Regions from separate parts of the Stenotrophomonas sp. YJH_SMC_81 genome, predicted to be linked through region 2. Evidence: riboswitches for the same ligand, from Rfam matches in the RefSeq annotation. Region 2 holds a riboswitch; the other holds the start of a gene.
What was found. A riboswitch is a leader RNA that binds a small molecule or an ion and turns the genes downstream of it on or off. The one in region 2 is predicted to bind thiamine pyrophosphate.

Region 1 (6,632 bases), on a different contig from region 2:
TCTGCAGCAGCAGGCGATCGAAGGTCGTGGCCAGGGCCGCATGGCGGCGATCCACTGCCAGCGCCAGCTGGTCGTTGAAACCGGCCGGAGCCGCGACCTGCATCCGCCCCGGGAAACGGCTGCGCAGCAGGTGATCGACCACGGCAAGGTTGCCGACATAGGCATCGGCTTCACCCTCAAGCAGGCGCTGCAGCGCCTGCTCGGCACTCCGCGCAGCAATGATCCGGGCCTGCGGCGCCTGTTGCTGCACATAGCCACGCACGCGCTCCGGGTCGGACAGCAGCACGCGCTTGCCCTGCAGGTCGGCCAGGCCCAGCAGCGACTCGCCATCGCTCCTGACCACAATCACGTTCGGCACGCTGATGAAGGGCTGGCTGAACACCCAGTCCGGGCCCAGGTAGCGCGAATCAACGGGTATGCCCATCACCGCCTGCAGTTCACCGCGGCGGGCCTTCTCACGCACCTCGTACCAGTCGTGGCTGTTCTCGACCTTCAGGTTGGCGCCGGCCTGCATCAGGCGCTGCAGGTACTCGCTGGCCAAGCCACTGGGCCGGCCATCCTCGCCGGTGAACGACAGGGGCGCGGCATTCGGCGCGAAACCGATCATCAGCGGCTGCTCCAGCACACGCTTCTCGGCCTGGCTCAGCGCCAGCTGCGCCGATGCCGACCAGTGCGGCGGTGACAACCAGCGTTGTGCGAGGGCATCGCGCTGGGCCTGGCTGGTCGCGGCCAGCGCCAGGTCCAGGGCTTCGGCCAGGGGTTGCTTGCTGTTGGGAATGCCGAAGTGCAACCGTTCAGGGGGCAGGTCGCTTGGCCGCAACAGCGCCACGCCCTGCAGGCGCCGGCTGGCAATCAGCTCGGTGGCGACGAAGGCATTGCCGATGTAGACGTCCGCTTTGTCGTCTCTGACCATCTGCAATGCGCTCAACGTGTCGTTTGCGACAAGCTGGCGGGCACGCGGGAATCGGGCGCGCACCTGCGGACCGGTCAGGAAGTCCTGTTCGATCACCACCCTCAGCCCATCCAGATCCGGCATGTCGGAGGCACGCAGGTCATCGGGCCGGCCCACCAGTGCGAGCGGCGCCTCACTGTAGGCGGCGGTATAGACCATGCAGCGGGTGCGGTCAGCACTGAGGCCGACATTCATCACCACGTCGATCTCGCCACGACATGCCGCATCCAGCACGGATGTCCAGTCCGGATAGCGGCGCGCCTCGACCTTCACACCGAGCTGGCGAGCAAGATGCGACAGGTAGTCCGGTCCCAGCCCGACCTGCTCGCCATCACGGAGGGACTCGAAGGGCGGCCAGCCGCTGTCATACTGCCCGACAACGATGGTCGGATGCGCCACCAGGTATTCGCGCTGCAACGGGCTGAGCGGCAGCAGGCCAGGGGCCGGCTGTGCCTGGGCCACGGGCAGCGCCAGCACCGCCAGCAGCAGGAGCAGCCCGCGAACAGCCCACCTACGCATCTGCGTCGATCTCCTAGAATCCTGCCAGGGACCGCGATGGTCGCGGTCCGGCGTGCCCGATGGCCATACTAGAGCATGAGCTTGCGCATCATCATCGCAGACGATCACCCCGTGGTCCGTATCGGTACCCGCGCCGTCATCGAGTCGAGCGGCGTCGGCCGCGTGGTCGGCGAGGCCGACAGCGCGCAGGCGCTGATGACCCTGCTCGCCAGCCAGCCCTGTGACCTGCTGGTCACCGACTACTCCATGCCGGGCAGCCCGCAGGCCGACGGCTTCGCCATGATCGGCATGATCCGCCGCCGCCATCCCGACCTGCCCGTGCTGATGCTCAGCGTCTCCAGCAACCTGGCGATCCTGCGCATGGTGCTCGACAGCGGCGTGCTCGGCCTGGTCGACAAGAGTTCGTCGATGGACGAACTGCCACAGGCCATCCAGTCGGTCTACCGCGGCCAGCCCTACATCAGCCGCAGCCTGCGCGAACGGGTGGAGGCGGCCGGCAGCTGGCGCATGCGCGAGGGCGACGGCAAGCCGCTGTCCCCGCGCGAGGTGGAGGTGCTGCGCTTGCTCGGCACCGGCATGACGGTCAAGGAGATTTCGCTGCTGCTGCACAAGAGCGTCAGCACCATCAGCCGGCAGAAGGGCGATGCGATGCTCAAGCTGGGGCTGAAGGGCGATGCCGAATTGTTCGACTATCTGCGTGACGGGAAAATTTGAGACGCGATTCACATAATCGCACCGGCAACAATGCGAGGTCGAAGGAATCGACCGGCGCATGTCCGGCCGCCAGCCGCGTCACCGTGGAGACGCGGGCCGCCAGCGGGCAGAGCCTGGCGCTTCGCCGCGGTGCGGTGCCAGAGCGCGCCTGACGTGCTGCGGCCGCAGCAGGAGACCCCGCAGGAGCAGGCGCGGCAGGCCCAGAAAGCGATGGGCGTCGGACATGCCAACGCCTTGGCAGAGAAGGGAGGGGCCACCTCCGCGGCCCTTTTCCTTTCCGCCAGCTGAGCGGCCGCAGCCGCTTTCAGCCTTGCTTCATGCCGCCTGCCGCTAGATGAATGCGCAAGCCGCTCGGTGCACCAGGCAATGTTCCGGCAATGTTGGAACGCCAGCGTGGACATCACGGCAGCCGGGGCGCCCCGCGCCCTCCCTGCCCAGCGTGGCATGCACCTCACAGGAGAACGAACATGCTCAGTACTTCCACACTCAGCTTCCGTGGTCTGGCGATGGCCCTGGCACTGGTTGCCGGTGTCGCCGTGGCCAGCGATGCCAGCGCGATGTCGAGGAAGGACAAGCGCACCCTGGTCGGCGCCGTGGTCGGTGGCGTGGCCGGCAACCTGCTCTCCAACGGCGACCCTGCGGCCACCGTCGGCGGTGCCGTGGCCGGTGGCGCAATCGGCAATCTGACCACCTCCGACCGCCGCGACCGTCGCTATTACGACAATCGCTACTACGACAACCGCTACGACCGCCGCTACGATCGTGGCTACTACCGCAGCGGCTACTACAACCGTGGCGACGACCGCCGCTGGCAGCGCGAGCGTTACTACGACAACCGCTACTACCACGACCGCGGTCGCCATCGCGGCTGGTAAGCGGCACGGTGGCGTTACCCTGCCGATGGCAGGGACGGGCGGGTCGATGACCCGCCCGTTTGCGTTGGCCGCGCGCATGGCGTTGAATGCGCAGCCTTGGATGTGACTTTCCCCTCTCGGGCTGCGGCATGACGTCTTCCTCCCACCGCGTGCAGGGCCTCAACAACGACGAGGTCGCTGCCGACTGGCCACCGATCAGCGCGGCGGACATCGCGTGGTTGCGGCAGTGCTATCCGCAGCTGCACAGCGGCAGCCAACCGCGCTGGCACAGCCCGCGGCCGTTGTCGGCTGCCGCCATCGTCGATGGCACGCGCGGCGCGGTGTTCATCAAGCGCCATCACCACAGCGTGCGCAACGCGGCCTGCCTGGAAGAAGAACACCGCTTCATCGCCCATCTCGACGCTGCTGGCGTGCCGGTGGCACAGGTGCTGGCAGCGACCGATGGTCACACCGCGGTCGAACACGGCGAATGGACGTTTGAACTGCACGACGTCGGCGTAGGCGACGACCTGTACCGCGACGCGGTGTCGTGGTCGCTGCTGACCGACGTCGCGCAGGCCCGTGAAGCCGGACGCATGCTGGCCCAGCTGCACCGTGCTGCCGACGGCTACCGCGCGCCCCAGCGCAGCACCCATCTGCTGGTCGCGCGCGATGATCTGATCCGCGCCGACGATCCGGTGGCGGCAATCAAGGCAGGGCTGCACGAGCGCCCCGGCCTGGCCCGCTATCTCGAGCGCATTCCGTGGGAAGCGCAGCTGCAGCACGACGTGCTGCCGTGGCACACGGGCCTGGCCGAGCGCCTGCGCGACGAACCACGGCTGTGGGCGCACAACGACTGGCATGTCTCCAACCTGCTGTGGCGCGACGGGCAGGTCAGCACCGTGCTGGATTTCGGCCTGGCCTCGCCCACCAGCGCACTGTTCGACCTGGCCACCGCCATCGAGCGCAACGCCGTGGCATGGCTGGAGCTGGCGCGCGGCATGGAGGCCGTGCGCGTCGATATCGCGCTGGCGTTGCTCGATGGCTACCGCGAGGTGCTGCCGTTGTCGGCGGCACGCGTGCACCTGCTGGCCGACCTGCTGCCGATGGTGCATTTCGACTTCGCACTGTCCGAAGTGGAGTATTTCGAGGGCGTCACCGGCTCGACCGCCAATGCCGACGTGGCGTGGCAGCCCTTCATGCTTGGCCATCCGGCGTGGTTCCATGCCGCCCCGGGGCAGGCACTGCTGCAGGCCCTGCACGCCGCCGCGTGATCCGGTTGACGCAGCGTTGGAGTCAGATCCCTTTCCGCAGGAAAGGGATCTGACCCTGGGTGGCGCTCGCAAATCCGTACCATTTGTAGTGAAATGGTCACCTGAAGCGGGGGTGCCTGGATCTGCCAGGCTGAGAGAGTCCCTTGGAACCTGATCCGGTTTGCACCGGCGTAGGGAGCTTTGAGCCGCAGCCACACCCCCGTCATGGGTCAGTGCACCTGCGCGCCGTCGCTTCGTCTCCCTTGTTGTCCGAAGACGAACCGAATGAACCGCTGCCTGCGCCCCACCCTGCTCTCCCTCGCCCTCTGCGCTGCGCTGCCACTGCACGCCAGCGAGGCCGAGGCATCCCCTGATGCGGCTGCCACCGGCGCCGAGCGCTCGCCGACCGAACTGGCGGCGGTGCGCGTGCAGGCCGGCAAGCCGAAGGCCGATACCTCGCGCGTGAACGCCTTCGGTGGCGGTTCTTGGAAGGACACGCCGGCTTCGGTGAACGTGCTCGAGCGCGACTATCTCGACCGCCGCCAGCTACGTTCGCTGTCCGAGCTGGCCAGCAATGATGCCTCGCTGGGTGATGCCTACGCGCCGGTGGGCTACTACCAGAACATCGCCATCCGCGGCTTCGCCCTGGACGCCGCCACCGGCTACCGCTTCAACGGCCTGTCCATCGCCGGCGAACAGCGCCTGGCGCTGGAGAACGTGCAGTCGGTGGAGATCCTCAAGGGTGAAGCCGGCCTGGCGGCAGGGGTGATGGCGCCGGGCGGCATCATCAACTACATCGGCAAGCGCCCGGCCGAAGTGCGCACCGCCACGCTCGGCACCGATTCGGAAGGCTCGCGCTACGTCGCCATCGATGTCGGCCACTGGATCACCCCGCGCTTCGGCCTGCGCCTGAATGCCGCATGGGATTCCAGCAATTCCTACGTCGAGCATGCCGATGGCCGCCGCAACTTCTACTCGCTGGCCGCCGACTGGCTGATCGGCGAGCGCGGCAAGCTGGAAGTGGATGCCAACTACCAGACCAGCGCGCAGCGCTCGGTGTCCGGCTACCAGCTGCTGGGCGCGCGTGACCTGCCGCGCGGTGTCGACCGCGAGCATCTGCTCGGCTACCAGCCGTGGCAGCGCCCGGTGGATATCGCCAGCACCAACATCACCGCGCTGCACACCTACGACTTCAATGAGGCCTGGCAGTCGCGCGTCTCGGTCGGCCACAGCCGCTCGGTGATCGACGACAACGTCGCCTTCGCCTACGGCTGCTACTACGCCGCGCAATGTGCCGATGGCAGCGTGCCGGGCAACTACTTCGCGCCCAACGGCGACTATGACATCTACGACTACCGCAGCCCGGACGACACCCGCCAGAACCAGCAGGCCCGTGCCGAACTGCGTGGCCGCTTCGAGACCGGCAGCATCGGCCACCAGCTGACCGTCGGTGCCGACTACTTCCGCCGCACCGTGGACAGGCGCCCGAGCGTCAACGAGTACGTCGGCACCAGCAACATCCACGAGGCACCGGTGCCGGTGTTCGCGCCGTCGCCGAAGATGCCGGGCCCCTCCGCACGGCGCCTGGACAGTCGCCAGACCGCGTTCTTCGCGCTGGACCGGATCAGCTTCGGTGACGACTGGCAGTGGCTGGCCGGTGGCCGCTTCGTCCGCCTGGACGAGCGCGCCTACGACAAGCGCGGCATCCCGCAGCGGCACAGCCGCCTGTCGCGCTTCCTGCCACAGACTGCGGTGGTGTGGAAAGCCACCGACCAGCTCAACGCCTACGCCAGTTACGTGCGCGGCATTTCGCTGGGCCAGGAAGCGCCGTTCTGGACCAGCAACGCCGACACCTTCCTGCCGTCGGTACAGTCGCGCCAGCTGGAAGTGGGCGTGAAGTACGTGCCGGTCGAAGCGCTGACCCTGGGTGCGGCGGTGTTCCGCATTTCGCAGCCGTACCAGTACGCCAAGCCCGACAACAGCGATGTGGGTTACACCTTCGTCGAGGAAGGCACGCAGACCCACACCGGCCTGGAGCTGACCGCCAACGGCCAGCTGACCGATGCACTGCAGATCGTGGCCAGCGCCAGCGTGCTGCAGGCGCGCGCGCGCGATACCGGCACGCCCACCTATGAAGGCCATCAGCTGGTGAACGTGCCGAAGGTGCGTGCCAGCGTGCACGTGGCCTATGCACTGCCGTTCGTGCAGGGCCTGGATGTCACTGGCGGCTGGCGCTATGCGGGTGCCAACGTGGCGCGCGCCGACGGCGCCGTGCGCGCGCCGGACTACTCGGTGTTCGATGCCGGCCTGCGTTTCCAGCACCGGCTGCACGAGCGTGCG
Region 2 (6,632 bases):
ACCGGCCCGCTGCCGGTGTCGGTGCCCGGAGCGGTCGACGGCTGGTTCGCCCTGCACGACCGTTTCGGTCGCAAGCCGATGGCCGACAACCTGGCGCCGGCCATCCGTTACGCCCGCGAAGGGCACCCGGTGGCCGAGGTGATCGCCTACTACTGGGACCGTTCGGTGCCCAAGCTGTCGCAGTACCCGGGCTTCAAGGAGCAGTTCACGATCAACGGCCACGCCCCGCGCAAGGGCGAGATGTGGAAGAACCCGAACCTGGCCAGCACCCTGCAGAAGATCGCCGACGGCGGGCGCGACGCCTTCTACAAGGGCGAGATCGCCCGCACCATCGGTGACTACTTCAAGGCCAACGGTGGCTACCTGAGCTACCAGGACATGGCCGAGCACCACGGTGAATGGGTCGAGCCGGTCAGCAGCAACTACCGTGGCTACGACGTCTGGGAGCTGCCACCCAACAGCCAGGGCATCGCTGCGCTTCAGATCCTCAACGTGCTGGAAGGCTACGATTTCTCGAAGATCCCGTTCGGCTCACCCGAGCACGTGCACCTGTTCGTCGAAGCGAAGAAGCTGGCCTTCGCCGACCGTGCGCGCTTCTACGCCGACATGGCATTCCAGCCGGCGCCGGTGCAGAAGCTGATCTCCAAGGAGTACGCCGCGCAGCGCCGGGCGCTGATCTCGATGGACAAGGCCTTGAAGGAAGTGCAGCCAGGCACACCGAAGCAGCTGGAGGAAGGCGACACGATCTACATGACCGTGGCCGACGCCGACGGCATGATGGTCTCGTTGATCCAGTCCAATTACCGCGGCATGGGCAGCGGCATGGCGCCGCCGGGGTTGGGCTTCATCCTGCAGGACCGCGGCGAGATGTTCGTGCTGCAGAAGAACCATCCCAACGGATACGCACCGGGCAAGCGCCCCTTCCAGACGATCATTCCGGGGTTCATCACCAAGGGTGGCAAGCCGTATGCCAGCTTCGGCGTGATGGGCGGTGCGATGCAACCGCAGGGCCATGCGCAGATCGTGATGAACCTGGTGGACTTCGGCATGAACCTGCAGGAAGCCGGTGACGCACCGCGCATCCAGCATGAAGGCTCGACCGAGCCGACCGGCCAGGCCACGGCGATGACCGACGGTGGTGAAGTGAATCTGGAAACCGGCTTCCCATATGAAACAGTGCGTGCGCTGATGCGCAAGGGGCATCGCATCGTGTTCGCAGATGGGCCGTATGGCGGTTACCAGGCGATCATGCGCGATCCCGAGACCGGGGTTTACTACGGGGCTTCGGAGAGCCGAAAGGATGGGCAGGCGGCGGGGTACTGAGGTTTACCGGCCACCGGGCTGAGCCCCCTCGCGGCTGAGCGCTGGAGCAGGTTCATGCGCTGGGGCGTGCGGGTGGGAGTGTCGGGGGACGCCGTAAATACGTCCTTGTAGGCTTAGCCGCGCCATCCATGGCGCGGATACCCCCGCCACTCCCACCCGCACGCCCCCCGAAAATTTCCGTGCGCGTCAGCCACGGAAGAGAAGGAAGAAGATCAAGAGCAAAGGCAACAGCAACAGCCGCGCGCTATGTGTTGGGGTCGGATCCGTTTTCCGAAGGAAAACGGATCCGACCCCTTCTTGTTTTCCGATACACCTGATCCACGCATGGCGTGGATCTACTGCCGTCACTGGGAGATCGTCGGAGGCGGGGAGGGGGCAGATGGCGGGACCGTCCACGGCATGGATGCCGTGGCCGAGCCTACAGGGACGTACTTGCGGCGTGTCCCGCCATCTGCCCCCTCCCCGTCAAGCAAGCAGAAGCCCAGAGCCGCCTTGGCTTCTGCACTTGCACTTGCACTTGCTTGAAAAAGCGGTGCAGCCGCAGGCTGCAAAACACCCTCAATCCTGATCGTGCGCGCGTGCGGCCTCGGCCTGCGTCTCCTCCTGCGCCGCCATCTCGCGTGCGATCCACGCATCGATCATGTGCCGCTGGCGCTGCGCCTGCCGTCGCTCACGCGTGTACTCCTGGTCGAGCACGCGGTACAGCGACACCATCACCAGCACCATCAGCAGCGCGAATGGCAACGCCGCAATCGTGATCATGCCCTGCAGTGCATCCAGGCCACCGGCCAGCAGCAACGCCGCTGCGATCAACGCCACCGCGATGCCCCAGGCCAGCTTGCGCTTCAACGGAGGATCGCCTGCTTCGTCAGTGGACATGCTGGCCAGAACCAGTACCGCCGAGTCGGCCGAAGTTACGAAGAAGATCATCAGCAGTACCAGTGCGATGCACGACAGCAGCAACGGCAGCGGCATGCTGTCGAACAGCGTGAACAGCACCGTCTCGTAGCCATTGCCCAGCGCCTGCACCAGGTCGGCATGGCCGAAGATCTGTGCCCACAGCGCGGTGCCGCCGAACACCGCGAACCAGAAGAAGCCCAGCAGCGTCGGCGCGAGCACTACGCCAATCACGAACTCGCGCACGCTGCGGCCGCGCGAGATGCGTGCGATGAATGAGCCCACGAACGGTGCCCACGAGATCCACCAGGCCCAGTAGAAGATTGTCCAGTCCGCCACCCAGGTGCTGCCCGAGAACGGTGACATGCGCAGGCTCATTGTCACCAGCTGGTTGAGGTAGGAGCCCAGCGTGGTGGTGAATGTATCGAAGATGAAGCCGGTCGGCCCCAGCACGAGCAGGATGGCTGCCAGCAGGGCAGCCAACGCCAGGTTGAAATTGGACAGCCACTTCACACCCCGCTCCACGCCACTGGCGGTGGACGCCATATACAGCACGAACGCGACGGCAATGATGGTCATCTGCACTGGGACGGTAGCCTGCACGCCGAACACGCGCTCGATGCCGGCGGCGATCTGGATGGTGCCGAAGCCCAGCGTCGTCGCGACACCGATCGCGGTGGCGACCACTGCAGCGATGTTGACCACCCGACCGATCCAGCCGCGATGGTGGCGGCCGATGATCGGCTGCAGCATGTCGCTGACCAGGCCACGGCCGTTGCGGTTGAACTGGAACCAGGCCATTGCCAGCCCGATCAGCGCGTAGATGGCCCACGGGTGCAGGCCCCAGTGGAAGAATGCATAGCGCATCGAGGCGCGTGCCGCGTCCAGGCTTTGCGGAGCAAGCCCTTCCGGTGGCTTGCTGAAGTGCGAAATGGGCTCGGCTGCGCCCCAGAACACCAGGCCGATGCCCATGCCGGCGGCGAACAGCATCGACATCCAGCTGGCCCGCGAGAACTCCGGCTCGGCGTCTTCGCCGCCGATGCGCAGGTTGCCGAAGCGACCGAAGGCCAGGTACATCAGGAATACCAGGGCCAGGAACACGACCAGCAGGTACAGCCAGCCGATGCCGCGGATGAGCTCGCCGAGGATGCTCTGCACCACGGTATTGAAGGGGCCGGGTGCAATACCGGCAAGCAGCACCAGCATCAGAACCAGTGCGATGGAAACACGAAACACCATGAAGGAGCTTCTCCGATCAAGGGATTGAGGGGAGCGAGCAGAGCTTGCAGCGAAGGGCCGGCGGTATACAGCGGAACCGGGCAGGGGCCGCAGGGGCGGCAAGGGAAGCACCGGTCGCAGCGACACGATGCGCGTGCACGTTACTGAACGGGACGTCATGATTCCGTTAACGAACGGCGATTGGGGGCAACTCCGGAGGCGGGCGGTCTATGCTCTAATGCACGCCAAGAAGCGGGGGTACCGCGGCCATGTGGCCACGGTTGAGACAGTCCCTTGGAACCTGATCCGGCTCATACCGGCGTAGGGAAGCTTTGCAATGCAGCCATTCCCGGACTCCGCCCAAGGACCGTCCGGGCGCGGTCGCAGTGCGCCGCCGCTTCGTCCCTGACCTTCCTGGACGATGCCCGATGAACGCACAGCTCTCCGCCCTGCAGCAACAGGCCCAGCAACTCTCCGAATCCGTGACCCGGCCCATTCCCGGCTCACGCAAGATCCACGTGCCCGGTTCGCGCCCGGATCTGCAGGTGCCGATGCGGGAGATCGCGTTGACCCGCACCCCGACGCTGTTCGGCGGCGAAGAGAATGCACCGGTCACGGTCTACGACACGTCCGGCCCCTACACCGATCCGGGCGTGCGTATCGATCTGTCCGCCGGCCTGCCGGCACTGCGTCGCGGCTGGGTGGAGGAACGTGGCGATACCGAGCAGCTCGAAGGCCTGAGTTCGTCGTTCGGGCGTGATCGCGAGCATGACCCGAAGCTTGATGCCGTGCGCTTCCCCGCGCGCAGCCTGCCGCGTCGTGCACGGGCAGGCGCGAACGTCACCCAGATGCACTACGCGCGCCGCGGCATCATCACCCCGGAAATGGAGTTCGTTGCCATCCGCGAGAACCAGCGGCTGGAAGCGATCCGCGATGCGGGCCTGCTGCAGCAGCATCCGGGCGAGGCGTTCGGCGCCTCGATCCAGAAGATCATCACCCCGGAGTTCGTGCGGGATGAAATCGCGCGCGGCCGCGCGGTGCTGCCCAACAACATCAACCATCCGGAAAGCGAGCCGATGATCATCGGCCGCAACTTCCTTACCAAGATCAACGCCAACATCGGCAACAGCGCCGTATCTTCCGGCATCGCCGAGGAAGTGGAAAAGCTGGTGTGGGCGATCCGTTGGGGCGGCGACACGGTGATGGATCTGTCCACCGGCAAGCACATCCATGAGACCCGTGAATGGATCATCCGCAACTCGCCGGTGGCCATTGGTACCGTGCCGATCTACCAGGCGCTGGAAAAGGTTGATGGCCGCGCCGAGGCACTGACCTGGGAAATCTTCCGCGACACCCTGATCGAGCAGGCCGAGCAGGGCGTGGACTACTTCACCATCCACGCCGGCGTACTGCTGCGCTACGTGCCGCTCACCGCCAAGCGGGTGACCGGCATCGTCAGCCGCGGGGGCTCGATCATGGCCAAGTGGTGCCTGGCGCATCACAAGGAGAATTTCCTCTACACGCATTTCGAAGAGATCTGCGAAATCATGAAGGCCTACGACGTGACCTTCTCGCTGGGCGATGGCCTGCGCCCGGGTTGCATCGCCGATGCCAACGACGCCGCGCAGTTCGGTGAGCTGGAAACGCTGGGCGAGCTGACGAAGATCGCCTGGAAGCACGACGTGCAGACCATGATCGAGGGCCCCGGCCACGTGCCGATGCAGCTGATCAAGGAGAACATGGACAAGCAGCTGCGTGAGTGCGGCGAGGCGCCGTTCTATACGCTGGGGCCGTTGACCACCGATATCGCACCGGGCTACGACCACATCACCAGCGCGATCGGCGCGGCGATGATCGGCTGGTTCGGCACGGCCATGCTCTGCTACGTGACGCCGAAGGAGCATCTCGGCCTGCCCAATCGCCAGGACGTGCGCGACGGCATCATGGCCTATCGCATTGCCGCGCATGCAGCCGACCTGGCCAAGGGCCATCCGGGCGCGCAGGTTCGCGACAACGCATTGAGCAAGGCGCGCTTCGAGTTCCGCTGGGAGGACCAGTTCCACCTTGGCCTGGACCCGGAGAAGGCCAAGGAGTTCCATGACGAGACGCTGCCGAAGGATGCGCACAAGCTGGCCCACTTCTGCTCGATGTGCGGCCCGCACTTCTGTTCGATGAAGATCACCCAGGACGTGCGTGACTACGCCGAGGCCGGCATGAAGGAGAAGTCGGAGGAGTTCCGCGCGGCTGGCGCAGAGGTCTACCACCAGGGATGACGAGTAGCCGGGTGCCGGCCGCTGCCCAGCAGCCGGTTGTGCAGGGGCCGGGAAGCGTGCTGGCCAGCGGCCGGCACCACCGCTCATCACGCCTCTCCCGGCTATGCTCCGCGCATCACCCTGGGGAAAGGACACCATGCCTGTTGCCATGACCACCCGTTGGCTGGCCATCGCCCGCCGTCATCCTTCTGCCTGGCTGCTGGGTGCCCAGTTGATCGCGGTGCTGCTGTACCCCGCGCTGGACGACACCGCTGCCGGCCGCGCGGCGCTGGGCATGTTCGGCATGGCGGTACTGGGCCTGGCGCTGTGGGTGGTGCAGCGCAGCCCGCTGGGCACCTGGCTGGCACTGGTGCTGGCCCTCCCGTCGGTGGTGTTCTCGCTGGCCGGTGCATTGCTCGACCGCAGCGCATTGCTGACCACCGCGCAGTTGCTGGAGAGCCTGCTGTACTTCTACACGGCCGGCGCGCTGATCGCCTACATGCTCCAGGACCACAAGGTCACCCGCGACGAACTGTTCGCCGCAGGCGCGACATTCACCTTGCTTGCATGGGCATTTGCGTTCGCATTCGCGGTATGCCAGCAGTGGTACCCGGGCAGCTTCCAGGGCACCGGCGGAGGCGCGCAGCGCAGTTGGATGGAGCTGCTTTATCTCAGCTTCAGCTTGCTGTCTGGCGTCGGCTTGAGTGACGTCGTGCCGTTGCATCCACAGGCACGCGCACTGGTCATGCTGGAGCAGTTTTCCGGCGTGATGTACGTGGCTTTGGTGGTTTCGCGGCTGGTCGGATTGACCATGTTGCGGCGCATGTGAAAATGAACGCCAGATAAAAATTTCGCGCCCGAAAGGGCGCGAATGATGTCGCAAATTATGTGAATGCGTCGGCGAGAGAGAGCCTGATGTCGACCACGCGATAGGCGAGGTAA

Region 1: it holds a riboswitch for thiamine pyrophosphate, as region 2 does, so the genes downstream of both, AC5P8U_RS12615 (TonB-dependent receptor) here and thiC (phosphomethylpyrimidine synthase ThiC) in region 2, are expected to answer to the same signal.

Annotation. Positions count from the first base shown of each region.
Region 1 covers NZ_JCAFUB010000005.1:159,173-165,804, forward strand. The annotation lists gene AC5P8U_RS12595 (ATP-binding protein) at 1-1,471, opposite strand, end outside; gene AC5P8U_RS12600 (response regulator) at 1,547-2,185, shown strand; gene AC5P8U_RS12605 (glycine zipper 2TM domain-containing protein) at 2,653-3,060, shown strand; gene AC5P8U_RS12610 (phosphotransferase enzyme family protein) at 3,189-4,313, shown strand; TPP riboswitch at 4,412-4,507, shown strand; gene AC5P8U_RS12615 (TonB-dependent receptor) at 4,578-6,632, shown strand, end outside.
Region 2 covers NZ_JCAFUB010000002.1:528,250-534,881, forward strand. The annotation lists gene ggt (gamma-glutamyltransferase) at 1-1,323, shown strand, start outside; gene AC5P8U_RS05955 (BCCT family transporter) at 1,882-3,459, opposite strand; TPP riboswitch at 3,683-3,784, shown strand; gene thiC (phosphomethylpyrimidine synthase ThiC) at 3,867-5,711, shown strand; gene AC5P8U_RS05965 (ion channel) at 5,848-6,519, shown strand.